2 regions of the Variovorax sp. PAMC26660 genome follow, and region 2 is predicted to be linked to the other one. Evidence: predicted binding sites of a transcription regulator. Region 2 holds the regulator's gene; the other holds the start of a gene.

Region 1 (10,777 bases), 3.6 Mb from region 2:
TCGGGCACGGGCAAGGAACTGGTGGCGCGTGCGGTGCACGCCTGCAGCCAACGCAGCGACGGGCCTTTTGTCGCGGTCAACTGCGGCGCGATTCCCGAGAACCTGCTCGAAGCCGAATTCTTTGGCGCCAAGAAGGGCTCGTACACCGGCTCGGCGCAAGACCGCGACGGCTATTTCCAGGCCGCACGCGGCGGCACCTTGTTCCTCGACGAAATCGGCGACCTGCCGCTGGCCATGCAGTCGAAGCTGCTGCGCGCCATCCAGGAGCGCAGCGTGCGCTCGATCGGCTCGACGCAGGAAGACGCGGTCGATGTACGCATCGTGAGCGCCACGCACAAGGACCTGCACGCCGAGGTGCAGGCCGCGCGCTTCCGGCAAGACCTTTTCTACCGCCTCAACGTGATCGAGATCGCGGTGCCCGCGCTGCGCGAGCGCCGCGAAGACCTGCCCGCGCTGTGCACTGCCCTGCTCGCGCGCATCGCGCAAGACGGCGGCTTGCCCGTGCCGCACCTGTCGACCGAATTGCTGCGCCGGCTGGCGCTGCACCCGCTCGACGGCAATGTGCGCGAGCTTGAAAACCTGCTGCACCGCGCGGTCGCGCTCAACGACGGCGACGAACTGCAGCTCGACCTGATGAGCGCTGCCGCCACGGCAGCGGCTGCCGCAGAAGCCGCCGCCACAGGACCTTCCCCGCTGTCGCCCGCCGGCGATCTGCCCGTTGCCACCGCTCCCGTTGCGCCTGTCGCAGAACCCAAGCTTGCCGCGCCCCCATTGCCCTCCGATCTGCAGGCTTACCTCGACCAGCAGGAGCGCGAAATCCTCGTGCGCGCGCTGCACGAAAGCGGCTTCAACCGCACGGCAGCCGCCGCGCGGCTCGGCATGAGCCTGCGCCAGATCCGCTACCGCATCGCCCGGCTGGGCATCACCACGCCCAACGGCGACGATGGCGCCAGCAGCCATGCCGACGACTGAAGCCTCCGCCGACGACGGCCTCTGGCAGGCCGGCTGGTATCGCTTCGCCAAGGCACTGCGCTCGCCGAATTTCGGCCCTCGCCCCGAAGGCGCGCAGACCGACCTGGTCGTGTTGCACTCGATCAGCCTGCCGCCCGGCGAGTACGGCGGTGACGCAGTGCAACAGCTCTTCACCAACCAGCTCGACTGGGACGCGCACCCCTACTTCCAGAGCATCCGCGGCCTGGCGGTGTCCTCGCATTTCTATGTGCGCCGCAACGGCGAACTCTGGCAGTTCGTGAGCTGCGACGACCGCGCCTGGCATGCCGGCGTGTCGTCGTGGCGCGGCCGTGGCAACTGCAACGACGACTCGATCGGCATCGAACTCGAAGGCCTCGAAGGCCGGCATTTCGAGGAGGCGCAATACGAGACGCTCGCAAGCCTCTGCGCCGCCGTCGCGCAGCACTACGCCATCGCGTACATCGCCGGTCACGAGCACATCGCGCCGGGCCGCAAGCAAGACCCCGGCGAAGGTTTCGACTGGCGTTTGCTGCGCGAACAGCTCGGGTGGGATCAACAAATGTTTCCTGCTCAGGTGGTGCAGCGCTAATTTTTTCAATCGCGTTGCGTCCCGTGATGCGCCGTTCTTGCGGCGCAGCAATGCGACAATTGCAAACGCTCGATCCAGCAACCATGCGCCCTGCAGGCCCAAATCGGCCTGCAAGCCAAGCCCCATGCGGCTTGCGCCACCATAGGCCAGTATTGATGCGGCACCGCTGGCCGTGTCCTATGCCGAAAGAAATATCGGTAGTGGTTGTATCCAGAGGAAAACGCTACATCTAGTGGGTTGTACCCCTCCCACACCCTAGATATAGTGTCTTCCGTCCGACGCTCAATGTCGGCGCGACACCCGCCAAGGCGTCGCCATCCAACAAGAATTGCCAACCGAGAGGAAGCGAATGCAAACAGCCCTGAACCCCCAATCGACCCCGCGTGCCGTTCCCTCGACGCCACCGCAGCAGCAGCGAGACACTGCTGGCTCGTCCACCGGCCAGAACCTCGCGCACTACCAGATCATTCGCCGCAACGGCGCCGTCGTGCCCTTCGAGCCGAACAAGATCGCCATCGCGATGATGAAGGCCTTCCTGGCGGTGCACGGCACCCAGGGCGCAGCTTCGGCCAGCGTGCGCGAAACGGTCGACACGCTCACCCAAGCCGTGATCCGCGCCATGGTGCGCTCGCGTCCGGGCGGCGGCACCTTCCACATCGAAGACGTGCAAGACCAGGTCGAGCTCGGCCTGATGCGCGGCGGCCACCACGAAATCGCGCGTGCCTACGTGCTGTACCGCGAACGCCGCACGCAAGAGCGCTCCAAGCAGGTCGAGCACGACACGCCGGCCGCACCCGCGTTGCACGTGCTGGACAACGGCGAGCTCGTCGCACTTGACCTGAACGAACTCAAGGGCCTGATCGAGTCCGCCTGCGAAAACCTGGGCGACAGCATCACCGCCGCGCCGATCCAGGCCGAGACGATGCGCAACCTGTACGACGGCGTGCCACTGGACGAGGTCTACAAGGCCTCGATCCTGGCGGCCCGCACGCTGATCGAAAAAGACCCCGACTACACCTTCGCCACCGCGCGCCTGCTGCTGCACACGATCTTCAAGGAGATCATCGGCCGCGAAGTGATGCCGGCCGACCGTGCCACGGCCTACGCCGACTACTTCCCGCAATTCATCAAGAAGGGCGTGGACAACGAACTGCTCGACGAAAAGCTGCTGCAGTACGACCTGCCCCGCCTGGGCGCCGCCCTGAAGGCCGAGCGCGACAACCAGTTCGACTACCTCGGCCTGCAGACGCTGTATGACCGCTACTTCCTGCACGTGCGCAAGACCCGCATCGAGCTGCCGCAGGCTTTCTTCATGCGCGTGGCGATGGGCCTGTCGCTGAACGAAATCGACCGCGAAGCGCGCGCCATCGAGTTCTACGAAGTGCTGTCGTCCTTCGACTTCATGTCGAGCACGCCCACGCTGTTCAACGCCGGCACGCTGCGCTCGCAACTGTCCAGCTGCTACCTGACCACCGTGCCCGACGACCTGGACGGCATCTACGAGTCGATCAAGGAAAACGCGCTGCTCTCGAAGTTTGCGGGCGGCCTGGGCAACGACTGGACCCGCGTGCGCGCGCTGGGCAGCCACATCAAGGGCACCAACGGCGAATCGCAAGGCGTGGTGCCGTTCCTCAAGGTGGTCAACGACACGGCCGTGGCGGTGAACCAGGGCGGCAAGCGCAAGGGCGCCGTCTGCACGTACCTGGAAACCTGGCACCTCGACATCGAGGAGTTCCTGGAGCTGCGCAAGAACACCGGCGACGACCGCCGCCGCACGCACGACATGAACACGGCCAACTGGATTCCCGACCTCTTCATGCGTCGCGTGATGGAAAAGGGCACCTGGACGCTGTTCTCGCCCTCCAACGTGCCTGACCTGCACGACCTGTTCGGCGCCGACTTCGAGAAGGCCTACGTCGCCTACGAAGAGAAGGCCGCCCGCGGCGAGATCAAGCCGGCGCGCACGCTGCAGGCCTCGGACCTGTGGCGCAAGATGCTCACGATGCTGTTCGAGACCGGCCATCCGTGGATCACGTTCAAGGACGCCTGCAACGTGCGCTCGCCGCAACAGCACGCTGGCGTGGTGCACTCGTCGAACCTGTGCACCGAGATCACGCTGAACACCAGCGACACCGAAACCGCCGTGTGCAACCTGGGTTCGGTGAACCTGCTGCAGCATCTGAAGGACGGCAAGGTCGACCAGGAAAAGCTGAAGAAGACGATCTCGACCGCGATGCGCATGCTCGACAACGTGATCGACATCAACTACTACGCCGTGAAGAAGGCGCGCGACTCGAACCTGCGCCACCGTCCGGTCGGCCTGGGCCTGATGGGCTTCCAGGACTCGCTGTACGAACTGCGCATTCCCTACGCCTCGCAGGAAGCCGTGCAGTTCGCCGACGAATCGATGGAAGCCATCTGCTACCACGCCTACTCGGCATCGGCCGACCTGGCGCGTGAGCGCGGCAAGTACTCGAGCTACAAGGGCTCGCTGTGGGACAAGGGCATCCTTCCGATCGACACACTCGACCTGCTCGAGAAGGCACGCGGCGGTTATGTCGAAGTCGACCGTTCGTCCACGCTCGACTGGGACGCGCTGCGCCAGAAGATCAAGACGCAAGGCATGCGCAATTCGAACTGCGTGGCCATTGCACCGACGGCGACCATCTCGAACATCATCGGCGTCGACGCTTCGATCGAACCCTGCTTCGGCAACCTGTCGGTCAAGTCGAACCTGTCGGGCGAATTCACCGTGATCAACCACTACCTGGTGCGCGACCTCAAGCGCCTGGGCCTGTGGGACGACGTGATGGTCATGGACCTGAAGCACTTCGACGGTTCGCTGCGTCCGATCGACCGCGTGCCGCAAGACGTGAAGGCGCTCTATGCCACCGCGTTCGAAGTGGAAACCACGTGGCTCGTCGAAGCCGCCTCGCGTCGCCAGAAGTGGATCGACCAGGCGCAGTCGCTCAACATCTACATGGCCGGCGCATCGGGCAAGAAGCTCGACGACACCTACAAGCTCGCATGGCTGCGCGGCCTGAAGACCACCTACTACCTGCGCACGCAGAGCGCGACGCACGCCGAAAAATCGACGGTGCAATCGGGCCGTCTCAACGCGGTGTCGTCGGGCAACGACGCACCTTCGGGCATGAGCGCACTCGAAGCCGCCGCTGCTGCAGCGAAGGCACAGATGAGCGCGATGCCTGCCACCGACATCGCGTTCTGCGGTGTGGACGATCCGACCTGCGAAGCGTGCCAGTGAACGTGTCGATGCTCGCGACACAGAGTCCGTGAGCCAGTGAGGCGCATGCAAAAAATCGCGCGACGTTCAGACAATGAAGGCATTGACTGACATCGCGCGATGCATGCGAGCAACATAACAACCACATAAATGGAGCGCGATGTGAACGAGCACTTTGCAACTTACATCGTTACTCCGATAATTTGAGCATTGGATTTTTCTATGTTGACCTGGGACGAAGAAGTCAAGCCCTCCTTACCAAAGGATATGCAACAAGGATTGCAGCACCACAACGCATCGACCAGCGGCTCGCCCGCAGGTCGTTCGGTGGATGCTCCGACTTCGTCGATTGCACAACCCGCAGCACTGCGCACGCTCGATGACGGCGCCGCTGCGCCACTGCGTCAGGTCGCACCGACCGCCACTGCGGTCCCCGCTGTCGCCCAGCGCGTCAAGGCTTCCGACAAGCGCATCATCAACGGCCAGACCGATGTCAACCAGTTGGTGCCGTTCAAGTACAAGTGGGCCTGGGAAAAGTACCTCGCCACCTGCGCCAACCATTGGATGCCGCAAGAAGTAAACATGACGCGCGACATCGCGTTGTGGAAAGACCCGAACGGCCTGACCGAAGACGAGCGCCGCATCGTCAAGCGCAACCTCGGCTTCTTCGTGACCGCCGACTCACTGGCCGCCAACAACATCGTGCTGGGCACCTACCGCCACATCACGGCTCCCGAATGCCGCCAGTTCCTGCTGCGCCAGGCCTTCGAGGAAGCGATCCACACGCACGCGTACCAGTACATCGTCGAGTCGCTCGGCCTGGACGAGAGCGAGATCTTCAACGCCTACAACGAAGTGCAGTCGATCCGCGAGAAGGACCAGTTCCTGCTCCCGTTCATCGACGCCATCAGCGATCCGCACTTCAAGACCGGCACGCACGAAACCGACCAGACGCTGCTCAAGTCGCTCATCGTGTTCGCCTGCCTGATGGAAGGCCTGTTCTTCTACGTCGGCTTCACGCAGATCCTTGCGCTGGGCCGCCAGAACAAGATGACCGGCGCCGCCGAGCAGTACCAGTACATCCTGCGCGACGAGTCGATGCACTGCAATTTCGGCATCGACCTGATCAACCAGCTCAAGCTCGAAAATCCCGGCCTCTGGACCTCCGAGTTCAAGGCCGAGATCAAGGACCTCTTCATGAAGGCCGTCGAGCTCGAGTACAAATACGCCGAAGACACGATGCCGCGTGGCGTGCTCGGCATGAATGCCTCCATGTTCAAGGGCTACCTGCGCTACATTGCCAACCGGCGTGCACAGCAGATCGGCCTCGAAACGCTTTTCCCGAACGAAGAAAACCCGTTCCCCTGGATGAGCGAAATGATTGACCTGAAGAAAGAGCGCAACTTTTTCGAAACCCGCGTGATCGAGTACCAGTCGGGTGGTGCGCTCTCCTGGGATTGAATCTTTCCGATAAGAATTAATGAATTCAAGAATTGCCCTTGCCACCGATCGCGCCACAGAGCGCGGCATGGATGAGGGCTCAGGTGTTCATGGTGCTGGGGCTCAGATTCCAACGCCATGAATCGCTTCACGCTACCAACGTGCGTGGAGTGCTTCAATAGGTTGATTTTTTCAACTTGATCAAGGAGAAATAGAAATGGCAACTGCAAAGAAAGCGCCGGCTAAGAAAGCCGCTGCAAAGAAGGCTCCGGCAAAGAAGGTCGTGGCTGCTAAGAAGGCTCCGGCAAAGAAGGTAGCTGCGAAGAAGGCTCCGGCCAAGAAGGTCGCGGCGAAGAAGGTAGCCGCCAAGAAGGCGCCTGCGAAGAAGGTAGCCGCCAAGAAGGCAGCTCCGGCAAAGAAGGCCGCCGCCAAGAAGGCTCCGGCAAAGAAGGCCGTAGCGAAGAAGGCTCCGGCGAAGAAGGCCGCTGCCAAGAAGGCTCCGGCAAAGAAGGCCGCCGCCAAGAAGGCGCCTGCGAAGAAGGCTGCTGCCAAGAAGGCCCCGGCGAAAAAGGCTGCGGCCAAGAAAGCCGCGAAAAAGCCCGCTGCCAAGCCTGCCGCTGCCGCCAAGCCTGCTGCTGCGGCAAAGAAGCCCGCAGCAAAGAAGGCAGCCAAAGCTGCAGCGCCCGCCAAGGCTGCCGTAGCGCCCGCTCCTGCGGCGCAGACGACGCTGAATCCCCAGGCAGCCTGGCCGTTTCCGACGGCCAGCAAGCCCTGAGTTTCTCAGCGGCCTTGAAGGCGCAAAGCCCGGCACCTCACGGTGTCGGGCTTTTTTCATGGCGCCGGAACAAGCCGGCGAGCCGGCTGAGAATTACAGGCCCAGAGCCTTGCGATCGACCTGGTAGTTCTGCGGACCGCGCTGCGCGATCTTGAGCGCCCCGATGCGATTGCCCAATGCCGCGCATTGCGCGAGCGGCCATTCCTTCTCCAGACCGAACAGCAGCGCGCCACGCCATGCGTCGCCGCAGCCGGTGGGCTCGACCACCTCGGTGGCCACGACGCCCGCCACGTGCTCACGCTCACCGTCGATCCAGACTTCGCAGCCCTCGGCCGCCAGCGTGACCACCAGGCCGCGCACGCGCTTCGAGATCTCGGCCAAGCTCCAGCCCGTACGCTGCGACAGCATCTTGCCTTCGTAGTCGTTGACCACGACCCAGCTTGCCAGCTCGACGAAATGCTTGAGCGCTTCACCGTCGAACATCGGCAGACCCTGGCCCGGATCGAACACGAAGGGAATACCAGCGGCGGCGAACTGCTCGGCGTGCTGCAGCATCGCCTCGCGGCCATCGGGCGCGATGATGCCCAGCTTGATGTCCTCGCGCGCGGCCACTTGCGTCACGTGCGCCTGCTGCATCGCACCGGGGTGGAAGGCCGTGATCTGGTTGTTGTCGATGTCGCTCATGATCATCGCTTGCGCGGTGAACGTGCCTTCGAGCTGGCGCACGAACTCCGTGCTGATGCCCAGCGAGCGCATGCGCTCGATGTAGTCGGCGCCATCCGTGCCAAGCGTCGCCATCGGCAAGGCATTGCCGCCCAGCGCATTGAGGCTGTAGGCGATGTTGCCGGCACAGCCGCCGAAGTCACGCCGAAGGGTCGGCACGAGGAACGACACATTGAGGATGTGCAGCTGGTCCGGAAGAATCTGGTCGGCGAACCGGCCCTCGAAAGTCATGATGGTGTCGAACGCGAGGGAACCGCAAATCACTGCTGCCATGGGTGGACCGTTTGTTGAGTGGAAGATGGATGAATGAAGAAAGGACGACGCGCGCGGCGTCCGGCTAGGGATAGAAGGCTTCGACACGGTAGCCCGCAATGGGCGGCAGCGCGGCGGCTTCGGTAGCGGACAAGGTCAGGGGCAACGAGGCCGCACGGTCGGCGCGCGCGGCCAGCACGGCGGATGCGCCATAGTCCGCGGGCATCAGCACGCGGCGCACCACGGCACGCTCTTGCATGTCGAGCAGCGACAGCTCGATAGCCGGCATCGCGAGCGGCACGGTAGCGCTGTTGCGCAGAGTGAAGCTGAGGCGGTAGTCGTTGCCACCACTCTTCTCGCGCGCGAAGGCCGCGCCTTCGATCACGATGTCGCCGATCTGGCGCAGGGCTGCAAGTTCGCAGCCCGTGTATTGGCACAGCGTGGCGAGTGCAGGGCGCAGGCTCGGCTGCCGCGCAGCAATGCCGTCACGCTCATGGCGGATGACCTGCACGACGAGCAACAGAATGGCGAGCACCGCCAGCAGGATGAGCACGCCGCGCACGCCCTTGCGCTGCCAGAAGCCACGCGGCCTTTCGACGGCGTCATCCTCTTCGGCAAAGGGATGGCCTTCCGGCGCCTCGAAGGGTGACGAAAGCGAAAAGTCCGGCTCGCTCTCGACTGCCACCACGGAGGCAGGAGCCTGTGCGGCCGCGCGCTCGTCGCGGGCCTTGGCCCTTGCAATCTTGGCCGACTTGATGCGAGCCCGACGCAGCGCTTTCTGCATCTGCACCTGGTCGTGGTCCTTCTCTTCCTGCTCCCCTTCCCCGTCGTCGCTGGCCCGCTCGACCAGCGCACGCGCCTTGATGCGCGGAGCCACGGGCAGCGGTGGTGCGGGGGGCGGGAGCGAGGGCGGCGGGGCCGCGAGATTCAGGTCGATGTTCGGGAACGGCGGCAGGGACGTCGCGGGAGGCCGCCATGCGGGCTCACTGGCATCGAGATCGGACCAGGGCTCGTCCGCGGCGATGCCATGTTCGGGCAAGGACAACGAAAACTCGGGGGGAAACGAAAACGACGAAAGCGGCAGTTCGGGAGACGGCGAGGCTGCAGGCCCGACGTCTGGCGCAGGCACGGAGGCAGGCAGCGAAGTCTCCGCCTGCACGCGTTGCTGCTGTTCGGGTTCGTCGTCGAAGAAATCCGCGTCTTCCACCGCCTGCGGAGCCTCCGGTTGAGGCTGCGCCAGTTCAGGCAATGGCAACGGTGGCGGTGCAGGTGCAACGAAGGGCTCTGCCCTGGCCTCGCGCGCAGGCTCGACCAGTCCGGGCATGTAGCCACCCTGCATCGGCGGCGATGCGCTCGCCGGCGCACCATCGGGCGCTTCGTGCAGATCGAGCGTGGCGTCGAACACATGGCTGCATCGACCGCAGCGCACCCAGCCGTCCGAGATGCGAAGCTGGTCGCGCACCACCTTGAAGGTGGTGGTGCAGGCGGGGCAGCGGGTGACGAGACTCATGACGGGGCGATTGTAGGGTTGAGCCCTCGCCGCGTGAGTGGATGCGAAGCGACGCGAAAAACGAGGCGCGCGCCTCTCAGCAGCGCGCCGTCATGAGGATCCAGCCGTCCTCGCTGTCACTGACTTCGAGCGCCGCATAAGGTGCATACGCCTCCTTGAGCTCGTCGGCCTGGCGCTCGAGGATGCCGGCCAGCACCAGCGATCCGCCAGCCGCCACATGGCTGCGCAGCAGCGGCGCGAGCACCTTGAGCGGCGTGGCCAGGATGTTGGCGAGCACGGTGTTGTAGTGGCCTTTGGCCGCGTCGGGCAAACCGGCGTTCAGGCGCACGCTGTTGGCCTCGGCATTGAGCCGGGTCGACGAGACCGCGGCTTCGTCGATGTCGACGGCGTCGATGTCGGTTGCACCGAATTTCGCGGCGCCGATCGCCAGGATGCCGGAGCCGCAGCCGTAGTCGAGCACGCGCTGGTTGCCCAGCGTGCCCTGCGTCGCAATCCACCGCAGGCACATGCGCGTGGTGGGATGCGTGCCGGTGCCGAAGGCCAGGCCCGGGTCGAGCCGGATCACCTGCTTCGCTTGCGCGGGTGGCTCATGCCACGTCGGCACGATCCAGAACTCGGGCGTGATCTCGACCGGCGCGAACTGCGATTGCGTCAGGCGCACCCAGTCCTGCTCGGGTACGTTCGCCACGCCGAGCACCGAACAACCTTCGAAGAAATCCTGCAGCGCGAGCACCGATGCGGCATCTTTCGCCAGCGCCTCATCGGGGAACAGCGCGATCACGCGTGAACGCTGCCAGCCCTCCTTGGGCGGCGGCATGCCGGGCTCGCCGAACAGCGCCTGCTCGGCGTCGGTCTGCGCGTCGGCGTCCTCGACCGACACGCTCAACGCATCGAGTGCGTCGAGTGCATCGCTGAGTGCTTCGACCCGGTCTTCGGGCGCCATCAGGCGGAGTTCAAACATGGCGTTGCGTACCTGCTGCTCAGCGCTTGTGCGCCGCCAGCCACTCTTCAAGATAGTGGATGTTGGTGCCGCCGCTCATGAAGTTGGCGTCGACCATCAACTCGCGATGCAGCGGGATGTTGGTCTGAATGCCTTCGATCACGGTTTCGTTGAGCGCCGTGCGCATGCGCGCCATGGCCTGCTCGCGCGTGTCGCCGTACACGATGATCTTGCCGATCATCGAGTCGTAGTTCGGGGGCACGAAGTAGTTGGTGTACGCATGCGAATCGACGCGCACGCCAGGGCCACCCGGCGGATGCCACATGGTAATG
Region 2 (10,777 bases):
GCGCCCGGCTTCCAGTCGGAGCCGCTGGCCGTGGTGCGCACAGCACCCAGGAACAAACGTTCGCTCGGCAGCTTCTGCGCGAGCAGGTAGTCGCGCACGGCAGCGCCGCGTTCGACCGCGAGTTGCCGCATCGACTCTTCGTCGACCGGCACGCTCGCGAGCAACAGGTTTTCCATTTCCTTGACGGGCAAGTCCTTGGCAAGGCCGACCATGTTGCGCGGCTTGGTGATGTCGGCGCGCTTGTAGACGGCGGTCAGCAGATCGGGGTACTCGGCATCGGTGACCGGCGGCACGTCGGTGCCGGTCTGGCCGCCGCGCACCGCGACGCGGCGCTTCTCGGCCAGCGTGAGCTGGCGCAGTCGCTGGCGCTGGTAGGCGTCGCGTTCTTTTTCGAGGCTGGAGGTACCGACCACGGTCATCTGCAAGGTGGGCCGGTCGGTCAGGGCCTTCACGACCTTGTCCAGGCTTTCCTTGGCCGTGGTGCTGAGCGTCGAACTGCCGGGCTCGAAGGTGATGGCGCTCGATTCGCCGCTGCCGCCGCCCAGCCCGCCCGTGAGCAGGCTGAACGGCGCCGTGACTGCTTTGACGATCAGGTTGACCACGGCCTTCCAGATCAGCGGGCCGACGCTGAACTGCGGGTCGTTGAGCGAGCCGCTGAGCGGCAGGTCGACGTCGATCACACCGTTGCGATCGGCCAGCAGCGCCACGGCCAGTTTCACCGGCAGGCTGTTGGTGGAGCCAGCGACTTCATCGCCGAACTGCAGCTGGTTGAGCACCAGCTTGTTGGTGGCTGTCAGTTGGCCATCGGCCGCCACCTTGTAGTTGACGTCCATGCTCATCTTGCCGCGCTCGATGCCGTGGCCGGCGTAGCGCACCGAGTACGGCGACAGCGGCGCCAGGTCGAGGTCACGCATCTTGGCGGTGATGTCGAGTTCGATCGGCTTGACCAGCGGATTGAGTTTGCCGGTGATTTCCAGCGCCGCCGTCTGCTGCGCCTTGCCGCGCAGTTCGAGGTCCGCCAGCGCGGGCCGGCCGCCCTCGCCCTTCGGCGGATTCGACGAGAACGAGCTGAGCTTGCCGGTCAGCTCGCTGAGATCGGCCGAGTAGTTGGGCTTGACGAACAGGTCGGTGAAGTCGATCTTGCCGTTGACCAGGCTCATCGGGCCGAAGTTGATGACCGGTGCGAGGCCCGTGTCGGCGACCTGCGCCGTGGCAACCGGCGCAGCGGCCGCCACAGGCTTGGCGGGCTCGGGTGCGCCGCCGACCATGGCTTCGGCCGACACCGGCGCGCCGCCCGACGTCGCCTTCGGCGGCGCCGCGCGGGTCGTGGTGGTGGTGCCGCCTGGGCCCTTGCGGGTGCTGGCTTGGCCAGCGGCTGCTGCAGCGGCGTTGGCTTCGGCCTCGCCCTTCTTGGTCAGGTTCAGCAGGTTGAGCCGGCCGGTGGGGTCGACGATCACGCGGGCGAAGAAGTCGGTCAGCGTGGTTTCTCGCACGTCCACAGCCGGCGCGGCGTTGGGCGCCATGCTGACCTGCAGGCCGCGCAGGCTCAGGGTCTTCCAGCTCAACAATTGGTTGTTGTTGCGGTCGAAGCCGGGCGACTGGGTCAGCGAAACGCTGTTGGCGCGGAAGTCGTCGAGCGCGGTATCGCCGGCCAGCTTAACGCTCATGCCCGCCGGGGTGGTCGCATAGCGCACCGTGCCGCGAAAGCTCGCAAAGGCGCGGCGGATGTCGACGTTGAGCGCGTCGGCGTAGTAGGCCTTGAAGGCGTGGGCGGGGAAGGACGCAATCTCCAGACGTCCTTCAGCCGCCAGCGGCTTCAGCACGAGGTTACCCTTGTAGTCGAAGCGCCCCGGATCGGCCGAGCGGCCCGCGGAACCGATGCGCCCCGACACCTGCAGCGGCGAAACCGTGTTGGTGTCCGGCGCGATTTTCTGGGCGTTGAGCTTGAAGGCCGTGATCTCGACCGCCACCGGCGTCGCGCTCGCCTTGTCTGAATAGGAGAGGCTGCCGTTGTCGACCGCCAGGGTGCCGATGGTCAGCGCCCACGGCTTGGTGTTGGCGCCGGGCTGCGCCGCTTGTGCGGCAGCGGGCTTGGGCGCGGCCACCTTGGCTTCGGCTTCCTTGGCGCCGCCACCAGCGGGCGTCTTGAGCCAGTGCTCGAACATCCAGCGCTTTTCGTTGTCGCGCTCGATGCGCACCTTGGGGTTGGTCGCGGTGAACGAGGCCACATTCAACGTGTGCTTCGTCATGTCGACTTCGGCGTCGACCAGCTCGAAGCGGCCGACGCTGGCCAGCGCGGTCTTGGCCTGGGTCAGCGCCAGCCCGTCGGCAGACAGGCGGCGCGCCTTGAACTTGAGCTCAGGCTGGGCCCAGGCAATGTCGATCTGGCCGCTGAGCTTGCCGTCCAGCGTGGGCTCCAGGCTTTGCGCCAGATAAGGTGCAGCCAGCGACAGCGGCAGCGCATCGACCTCGGTCTGCACATCGGCCACCTTGTCGGTCGCGCTGCCCTTGAACTTGAGGCTGGCGCCGGCGATGGCAGTGCTGCCGTTGAACTGGGCCGGCTTTTCCATCGGCCAGGTGACGCCGGTGACGTCAACACCGAGCTCGGTCAGATCGACAGCCGCCGTGGGCTTGACGGTTTCGTCGCGCCAGCCGATGCGCCCGCCGCTCAGGGCGACCTTGTCGACCTGTACCTTCAGCACGGGCTTTTCGGCGGGCTTGCCGGCGGGCGCGCTGGCTGCGGCAGTGGGCAAAGGCGCCGCTTTTTCGGTCGCTCCGGTGGCCGGGTCGGTGGACAGCAGGTTGAGCTGGCCGGCCGCGTCGCGGGCGACCGCCAATTGCGGGTTGACCAGCGCGATCTCGCTCAGATGGAACACCGACTCCAGCGGCCGCACATCGGCCAGCGCCAGCTTGAGCGACTCGAAGCCCAGCAGGTCACGACCGCGCGCATCGGCCACCTTGGTGGTGTGCGCCTCGACGGTGCCGGTGATCTTCAGGCCCGTTGCAGCGCCCTGCTCGAAACCGATCTTCAGGTCGGCATCCAGGCTGCCTGCCTGCAAGCGCACCGGCAGGCCACCGGGGATGTAGCCGAGGTACGGCACCAGGTCGAGGCCCTTGAACTGCACATGGGCGTCGGTCTTGCGGTTGTCCGAAAAGGGCGTCGTGAAAGCAGCCGAATCGAACTTGCTGCCATTCAGCGTGAAGGCCAGCTTGGGCTCGGTGTTGACGTCGCGCTTGGAGGCCAGGTTGCTCAGGAAAGGAACCTTGAGCACGAAGTCGCGCAGCTCGTGCTTGCGCTTGACGGTCTGGTCGTCGAAATCGACCGAGCCGCCATTGATCGCAATGTTGTAGATGGCAAAGCGCGCCGGCTTGGCGTTGGGGTCGGGCGGCGGGCCGGCCGACAGCTTGGCCAGGATGTCGTCGATGTCGTACTTGCCGTCGGCCTGGTGCGTGAGCAGGATGGCGGGGCCGTCGATCGTGACCGCGTCGATCACCGGCGCCAGGCGGAAGATCGATTGCAGCTCGCCGTCCGCGTAGATGCGCTGGATGGCCACTTGCGACTTGCTGCCGTCGGCGGTGGCAATGCGCAGGTCGTTCAGCGTGAGTTCGAGCGTCCAGGGCTTGAAGTCGATCTTGCCGACCGTGACCTGCCTGCCGAGCTTCTCGCTCGCAATTTTCTGGATCTGACTCTTGGCTATCGGGGGCACCGCCAGCCAGGCAATGACCCAGAAGGCCAGCAGAACCAGCACCGCGACGATCCCACGTCGCACCCATTTGTTTTGTTTGATCGAAGCTACGTCCATCGCCGGAGTGTGCCGCAAACAGGTGGGAATGCAGAAACAAGAAAGCCCGGTGATTCGACTGAGTGCCTCATCACCGGGCTTGATGGCGGGCATAAGACCCATGCCATCGATTCGCGCGACTGGAAGTCAATGGTTCCTGTCGTGCTGGCAGCAAGAGATTGCCACCGTGGATCCTCGGTCGTTCGAGCCTTTGACTTGCACCTCCGGCTGCCGGACCTCGGAAAAGCGCCTGAAACCTCAGGCCTGTTCAGATTAGGTGCCGCACCCTCGCATTGCAAATCGAATCTTTTCAGGGCTTTCCCCTAAGCCAAAACACCTCAGTCACGGTCCATTTTTTAAACAACTATTAGCATAAGAAACAGATTCATTATGCTTGACCGGGTATTTAGCCACGCTAGAATCCGCCTGCCTTCGCTGCCAGACGCAGCAGGGCCTCCCCTGAATCCGCTGCCGAACTCCCCCGGCTTGATCAGGTCACCGCGCTCCTAACCCTCCTTCCATGCGCGGAACCTGATTCGTACCAATCCAAGCGCCGTTGCCTTCATCCCTCGCCTGTCCCAGGCGTTGCGGTTCGGGTGCCGCACAGAAAGGAAGAGCGATGAACAAGGCGTTTGATGCCACAGCCCGCGGGCTAAGGACCTTTGTGTCCGATGTGGCAGACGGCTTTTTTGAAATCACCCATAACGGGTTTGCACTGGTCGGTCTGGCCATCGTGTTCGCGGCCCTCGCCCTCGTGGCGCGGCCCGATCTGCGCAAGACCGGCGAGGAACAATTGATGGGCTGGCTGCAGTCGCGCAAGCCTGCGCCTGAAGCCACCGACCTCGAGCCCACCGCCATCGAGCGCACCACGGCCGCGAGCCCCAGCGAGCTGCCCAAGCAGCAAGCTGCGGTGGCCTACTGGCTGAGCAAGAAGTACCGCGTGGCCGCCGAGCCGCTCAGCGTGCTGGTCGCCGAGGCCTATGGCATCGGCAAGCGCACGAAGATCGACCCGACGCTGATCCTCGCGATCATGGCCGTCGAATCCAGCTTCAACCCCTTCGCGCAGAGCCAGGTGGGCGCGCAAGGCCTGATGCAGGTCATGACTCGCGTGCACGGCGACAAGTACGAAAGCGCGGGCGGCACGCTCACCGCCTTCGACCCGGTGACCAACATGCGCGTCGGTGTGAAGGTGTTGCAGGAATGCATCGCCCGTGCCGGCTCGCTCGAAGGCGGCCTGCGCTACTACGTCGGCGCAGCCAACCTCGAGGACGACGGCGGCTACGCCAGCAAGGTGATGGCCGAGCATGAACGCCTGCTGCAAGTGGCCAATGGCCGCGCGCCGTCGGTCACGCCGCCGGGCGTGCGCGCCCAGCCGATGCCGGTGGTGGCTCCGGCCAAGCCGGAAGAAGGCTCGGAGCCTGCCAAGGTCGCCCTGCTTTCCGCCGTTTCCTGAAGGCCTTGCGGCCGGGTGTGAGCTACACTCGGCCGGTACGCGACTGGCGATAGGCGCAGCACCCTCAACAGGTGTCACGCGCTGACGTGGAATACCACTGGGAAGCGTGCCGCCTGACCACAACAGGCGTTCAGCCGTTCGCCTGGGCAGCCCTTGTTTGGTTGAACAAGGACCTCGTCTTCAAAGGACTGCCATGTACCAACGCAATATCCTGGTCGAACAGACCGATCCCGAAATCTGGGCTGCGATTCAAGCCGAAAACGCGCGCCAGGAACATCACATCGAGCTGATCGCCAGCGAGAACTACGCCTCGCCCGCCGTCATGGCCGCCCAAGGCTCGCAGCTCACCAACAAGTACGCCGAAGGCTACCCGGGCAAGCGCTACTACGGCGGTTGCGAGCACGTCGACGTGGCCGAGCAACTGGCCATCGACCGCATCAAGCAGATCTTCGGCGCCGAAGCCGCCAACGTGCAGCCGCATTGCGGCGCCTCGGCCAATGAAGCCGTGATGCTGGCCTTCCTGAAGCCCGGCGACACCATCATGGGCATGAGCCTGGCCGAAGGCGGCCACCTGACCCACGGCATGCCCCTGAACATGAGCGGCAAGTGGTTCAACGTCGTGAGCTATGGCCTGGATGCCAACGAAGCCATCGACTACGACGCGATGGAACGCAAGGCGCATGAGCACATGCCCAAGCTGATCATCGCGGGCGCCTCGGCCTACTCGCTGCGCATCGACTTCGAGCGCTTCGCCAAGGTGGCCAAGGACGTGGGCGCGATCTTCATGGTCGACATTGCCCACTACGCCGGCCTCGTGGCCGCAGGCGTGTACCCGAACCCGGTGCCGCACGCCGACATCGTCACCTCGACCACGCACAAGAGCCTGCGCGGCCCGCGCGGCGGCATCATCCTGATGAAGTCGCAGCACGAGAAAGCCATCAACAGCGCGATCTTCCCCGGCCTGCAAGGCGGCCCGCTGATGCACGTGATTGCCGCCAAGGCCGTTGCGTTCAAGGAAGCGATGGCGCCCGAGTTCAAGACCTACCAGCAACAGGTGGTCAAGAACGCCCAGATCGTGGCCGACACCCTCACCCAGCGCGGCCTGCGCATCGTGAGCGGACGCACCGAAAGCCACCTGATGCTGGTCGACCTGCGCGCCAAGGGCATCACCGGCAAGGAAGCCGAAGCGGTGCTGGGCAGCGCCCACATGACGATCAACAAGAACGCGATCCCCAACGACCCTGAAAAGCCGATGGTCACCAGCGGCGTGCGCATCGGCACCCCCGCCATGACCACACGCGGCTTCAAGGACGAAGAGGCCCGCGCCACCGCGAACCTGATCGCCGACGTGCTCGAGAACCCGCGCGACGCGGCGAACATCGACGCGGTGCGTGCCAAGGTGCACGCGCTGACGAGCCGGTTCCCGGTCTACCGCTGAACCCCGAAGCTGCTCCAGGCATCGTGATGGCCGCATGAAGTGCCCTTTTTGCGGTCACCTTGAAACGCAGGTCGTCGAGACCCGTGTATCGGAAGATGCCGACTTCGTCCGCAGGCGCCGCCAGTGCAGCGCCTGCGACAAGCGCTTCACCACCTACGAACGGCCCGACGTCAATTTTCCGGTTGTCGTCAAGAAGGACGGCAGCCGCGCCGATTTCGATTCGAGCAAGGTGCGCGCCTCGATGATGCTGGCGCTGCGCAAACGGCCGGTGAGCATCGAGCAGATCGACAACGCCCTGCTGCGCATCGAACAGAAACTGCTGGCCAGCGGCCTGCGCGAGATCGACTCGACCAAGGTCGGCGAGCTCGTGATGCGCGAACTCAAGCGCATGGACAAGGTGGCCTACGTGCGCTTTGCCTCGGTGTACCGCAGCTTCGAGGACGTGGACGAGTTCAGACAGTTGCTGCGGGACATCTGAGCCGGCCCGCACTGGGTTGCTTCACGCGCCTTCTTCCTCCCACGTGCTTCCTCTGCCGCACGCACCGGTGCCGCAATCTCCTCGCCGATCCGGATCGCAAACCCTTGCCCGGCCCGATCCCGACACGATGATCGATGCCCGGCGGCCAGTCTCCGCCTTCAGCGTAAGACATCCGGCACCAAAGGCCCCGCTGGATGCCCGACGAGAAAATCCGTTGCTGTCATAGCGCAAGCCTTGCGCGAATCCATCTCCGAGCGCTGCATCGACGCTCACGCCCTCCGGCAACCGCTCGAAACTTCGCAATGCCTGAAGCGAAGACTCCGGCCCGGTCAGCACAGACCAGCCACTGGCCCAGTCATTGCCCGCCAGCGCAAGCACCCTGACACTCTGCGAACGCTGGATGGCCTCCATGCGCGCCAGACTCAACGCGGAATTGAAGCCCTGCGCGGCCGCCGCCAGACGCTGATTGAGCAGCAGATCGCGAAAGCTCGGCACGCCGATGGTCGCCAGCACTGCGACGATGGCCACGACCACCATCAACTCGACCAGCGTGAAGCCGCTCGCGTGCTTCGCACTGCGCAAGAACGCCTTCATTGCCAGCACCTGCCGCGCGGCAGGCCATCGCACCCTTTGCCGCCCTTGCTGTCGATCCAGAACTTGCCGACCTGTGGATCGGAGAAGCCGGCCTTCAGGTTCGCTGTGAGCCGGACACAGCTTTCGATGTTGCCGTGCCCCTCGCAATTGCTGCTTTCGACGGTGTATTTGCCACCCGCTCCGCTGTCGCCCGAATCGCCTTCGTAGGCGCGGTAACGACCGACCTGGGTGAAGTGGCGCTCCTGGTGCTGCATCTGCTGCATCAGCGCGGACCGTGCTTCGCTGTGCCAACTCTTGCGCACGAAGTCCATGTACGACGGATAGGAAATGGCCGCCAGGATGGCAACGATGGCGAGCACGATCATGACCTCGATCAACGTGAACCCGCGATGGCGCGATGCCGTTGCGCTCATTTTTTCTTTGCTCCCTGGTAGTCGATGACCTGCCGCCAATTGAGGCGCCCCGCGACTTGCGCCCCCTTGCCGTCATCGACGACAGGCCGCGCAGTCGAGACACCGCCCCGAGCGCCCAGCCTGACGACAGACAGCCGCCGTGTTGCCGGCCGGCGACCGAAAGAGTCGGTCGCGCTGTAGGTCGCCTCGCCCAACTGCACCAGGTGCGCTGTGCCCGGCAGGCCCGTGTCCGAAGGCTCGCAAGTGCCGCCCTTCGAGAGTCCGGTCATCGCGTTCACGGCGCAACTGCGCCCGCCACCGTCGCCGCCACACAGGCTCGCCTTGGGTATCAGCGTGTTGAAAAACAGATGGCCATCGCTCAGCAGCGGCCTGGACACCAGCCGCTCGCCTCGATCGGGTGAAGCCGGCAGATCGAAGTACCAGCCGCGCCGGCTGGTCGTCTTGCGGTCGAAGGCGCCGTACACGAACGCATCGCCGGTGATGGACGCAAGCATTCCCCCTGTCGCAACATCCGTCTTGCGCGATTGAAGCTGCGTGCGCGCAGCACCGGCCGGAACAGGGGTGCCGTTGTCGTACACGGCGTACATGGTCTGCAGCCCGTGGTTCGAGCGAGCCAGGTCTTCCGGGCTCGCGAACTTCCCGGTGCCGAAGAGCACGATGGCGTCACCATCCGGCCCCACGCCGACCTCCGGCTGCACGGTGATCGGCTGGCGCCTGGCAACCGCATCGCCCTCGCCCATCGCAACCATCAGGGGACGGCCCTTGAGCCCCAATGCGTTGCCCTCGCTCCACGGCGCGTTGCCAGTGAAGTCGAACTTCCACAGGTTGCCCTGGGTGTCGCCGGCATAGAGGAAGCGCGTGGCGCCATCCGCAGCCGCATAGTCGCCCGGCACGCTCAGTGCGTTCACGATGGTGTTGTCGGCTGGACGAGGCAGAACGATCTTGTGATAGTTGACGCCCCGCGCCCACGCGGCGCCGACAGGTTTGTCCAACGAGAGCAGGAACAGCGCGGCGCGCTTCTCGGGATGGGCGTTGTTGAACCCCGAAGGCACAACGGCAAACCAGCCGTAGGTGGCCGCGCCCCCACGGGTCGCCGCCGAGGTGCGGAACTTCAGAACGCGCGGTGCCTGCGTCAAATGGCCCATGTCCGCGTCATCCGCACCGCTGAACTCCCACATCACCTTGTTCGCGGAAAAAGCCGAAGGGTCGGTCACATCGAGTGCGAAGACACCGGTGGCCCCGCCGCCGGTGCCGGAGACCAGCACGGTCCTCTGCGCGCCATGGGCCGTCAGCGCTTCGCCGACCATCGGCGAGCCGTCGGCCTGGCTTTGATGGATGTAGTCCGGCGAGGTGTAGGCCGCCAGCTTGGGAAACAAACTGCGGGGCACATAGGCAAACAATTCCTCGCCGGTTCGAGCCGAGAACGCATGCAGCATGCCGTCGTTGACGCCGACATACACCGCCGCCTGCCGGCCTTGCCGCGCACCCACGAACAAGGGGATGGAATGGGCGATGTCGCCCATGACCGAATCGCGAACCCGGAACACGCCATCCGGAATCGACAGCTCCTTGCGCCGATCTCCCCGCAGATAGGCCAGTCGCTCGGGCCCCAGGGCGTCCGATGCAGCAGGCTCGGCATAGGGCGTCGCGCTCAGGTGAGCACGAAGGGTCGTATCGAGCGCCGCCCATTCAAACGACACGCCTGTTCCGCCCGTCGAGAGGCTGAAGATCCGCCTGCTGGCCGGATCGCGCGCAGCCACCGCTGGCTGTGCCATCGCTCGGCCGGTCAGCAGGGCACCAGCGTCCCAGTCGGGCCGCTCGCCGCGCTGCACGTTGCCTGTAGCCGCATCGTGGGCCAGTGGATACGACAGCAGCGTGCCCGCCCACCGCCGCCCGCCGGACTGCGCGAGATAGACACTGGCGCCCGCCTGCGTGAGCCGGTCCGATGACATCGCGCCGCTCGTCACGCCGCGGCCCGATGGCGCGGCGGCCTGCTGGAAAACTCTGCGGATCGCCGACGCCATCTGCCGCGGGTCGCTCGCCATGAAATAGTTCGAGGGTGTCGGTTGCCCGTCCGCATCGAGGCCGTCGGCCCATTCGGCGTTGCCGATCACGTCCGGCCGCCCGACACCATCGGCCGCCCGGAACGGATTGCCATCGTCGTTGCTGTCCTCGAAGCCTCCGTACTTGGCGGCAAGGTAGAACGCGCTGCCGCGCTGTTTCTGCCGGACCGCACCGTCGCCCCCCTGCCCCAGGTCAATGGCGAAGGTCTGCACCCGAGCGCCCGGAAGATCGCTGCGAATCCGCTGCGTGCGTGCCCAATACGCAAGGCCCGCCATGCCGAACGAGCCCCAGTCGGCTCCCGTGTCGGCAGCCGCGATGCTGCGCGACGTGAGCAGCGCGTCGCCTTTGTAGTTGAAGGCAGGCGGACCGCTGTTGCCGGTGGTCGCCAGGCCCGTCTTCCCGGACGGATGCAAATAGGAAAGCGCCTCCCTGTTCTCGAACGCGCCGACGAGACTTGTCCAGTAGGCCGTGTCCGGCTCGTAGTCCGCGCTGTTGAAACCGCGATCGAAATCTGCAGGCGAGCCGCCCCTGGGCAAACCGGGCAGGGATCGGTCG

Evidence for each region. Region 2 encodes NrdR, which represses ribonucleotide reductase genes. Its sites were predicted from a motif close to CACNANATNTNGTG; they were not measured.
Region 1: a site for NrdR is predicted at 1,815-1,828, ahead of H7F35_RS17015 (ribonucleoside-diphosphate reductase subunit alpha). Genes of this name have one in related genera too.

The regions. Positions count from the first base shown of each region.
Region 1 covers NZ_CP060295.1:3,573,687-3,584,463, reverse strand. The annotation lists gene H7F35_RS17025 (sigma-54-dependent transcriptional regulator) at 1-972, shown strand, start outside; gene ampD (1,6-anhydro-N-acetylmuramyl-L-alanine amidase AmpD) at 959-1,561, shown strand; gene H7F35_RS17015 (ribonucleoside-diphosphate reductase subunit alpha) at 1,911-4,826, shown strand; gene H7F35_RS17010 (ribonucleotide-diphosphate reductase subunit beta) at 5,028-6,266, shown strand; gene H7F35_RS17005 (histone H1-like DNA-binding protein) at 6,463-7,020, shown strand; gene H7F35_RS17000 (carbohydrate kinase family protein) at 7,114-8,016, opposite strand; gene H7F35_RS16995 (zinc-ribbon and DUF3426 domain-containing protein) at 8,081-9,505, opposite strand; gene prmA (50S ribosomal protein L11 methyltransferase) at 9,582-10,466, opposite strand; gene accC (acetyl-CoA carboxylase biotin carboxylase subunit) at 10,486-10,777, opposite strand, start outside.
Region 2 covers NZ_CP060295.1:7,142,084-7,152,860, forward strand. The annotation lists gene H7F35_RS33530 (DUF748 domain-containing protein) at 1-3,803, opposite strand, end outside; gene H7F35_RS33535 (lytic transglycosylase domain-containing protein) at 4,402-5,235, shown strand; ZMP/ZTP riboswitch at 5,265-5,390, shown strand; gene glyA (serine hydroxymethyltransferase) at 5,429-6,673, shown strand; gene nrdR (transcriptional regulator NrdR) at 6,708-7,151, shown strand; gene H7F35_RS33550 (GspH/FimT family pseudopilin) at 7,173-7,745, opposite strand; gene H7F35_RS35080 (type IV pilin protein) at 7,742-8,158, opposite strand; gene H7F35_RS33560 (pilus assembly protein) at 8,155-10,777, opposite strand, start outside.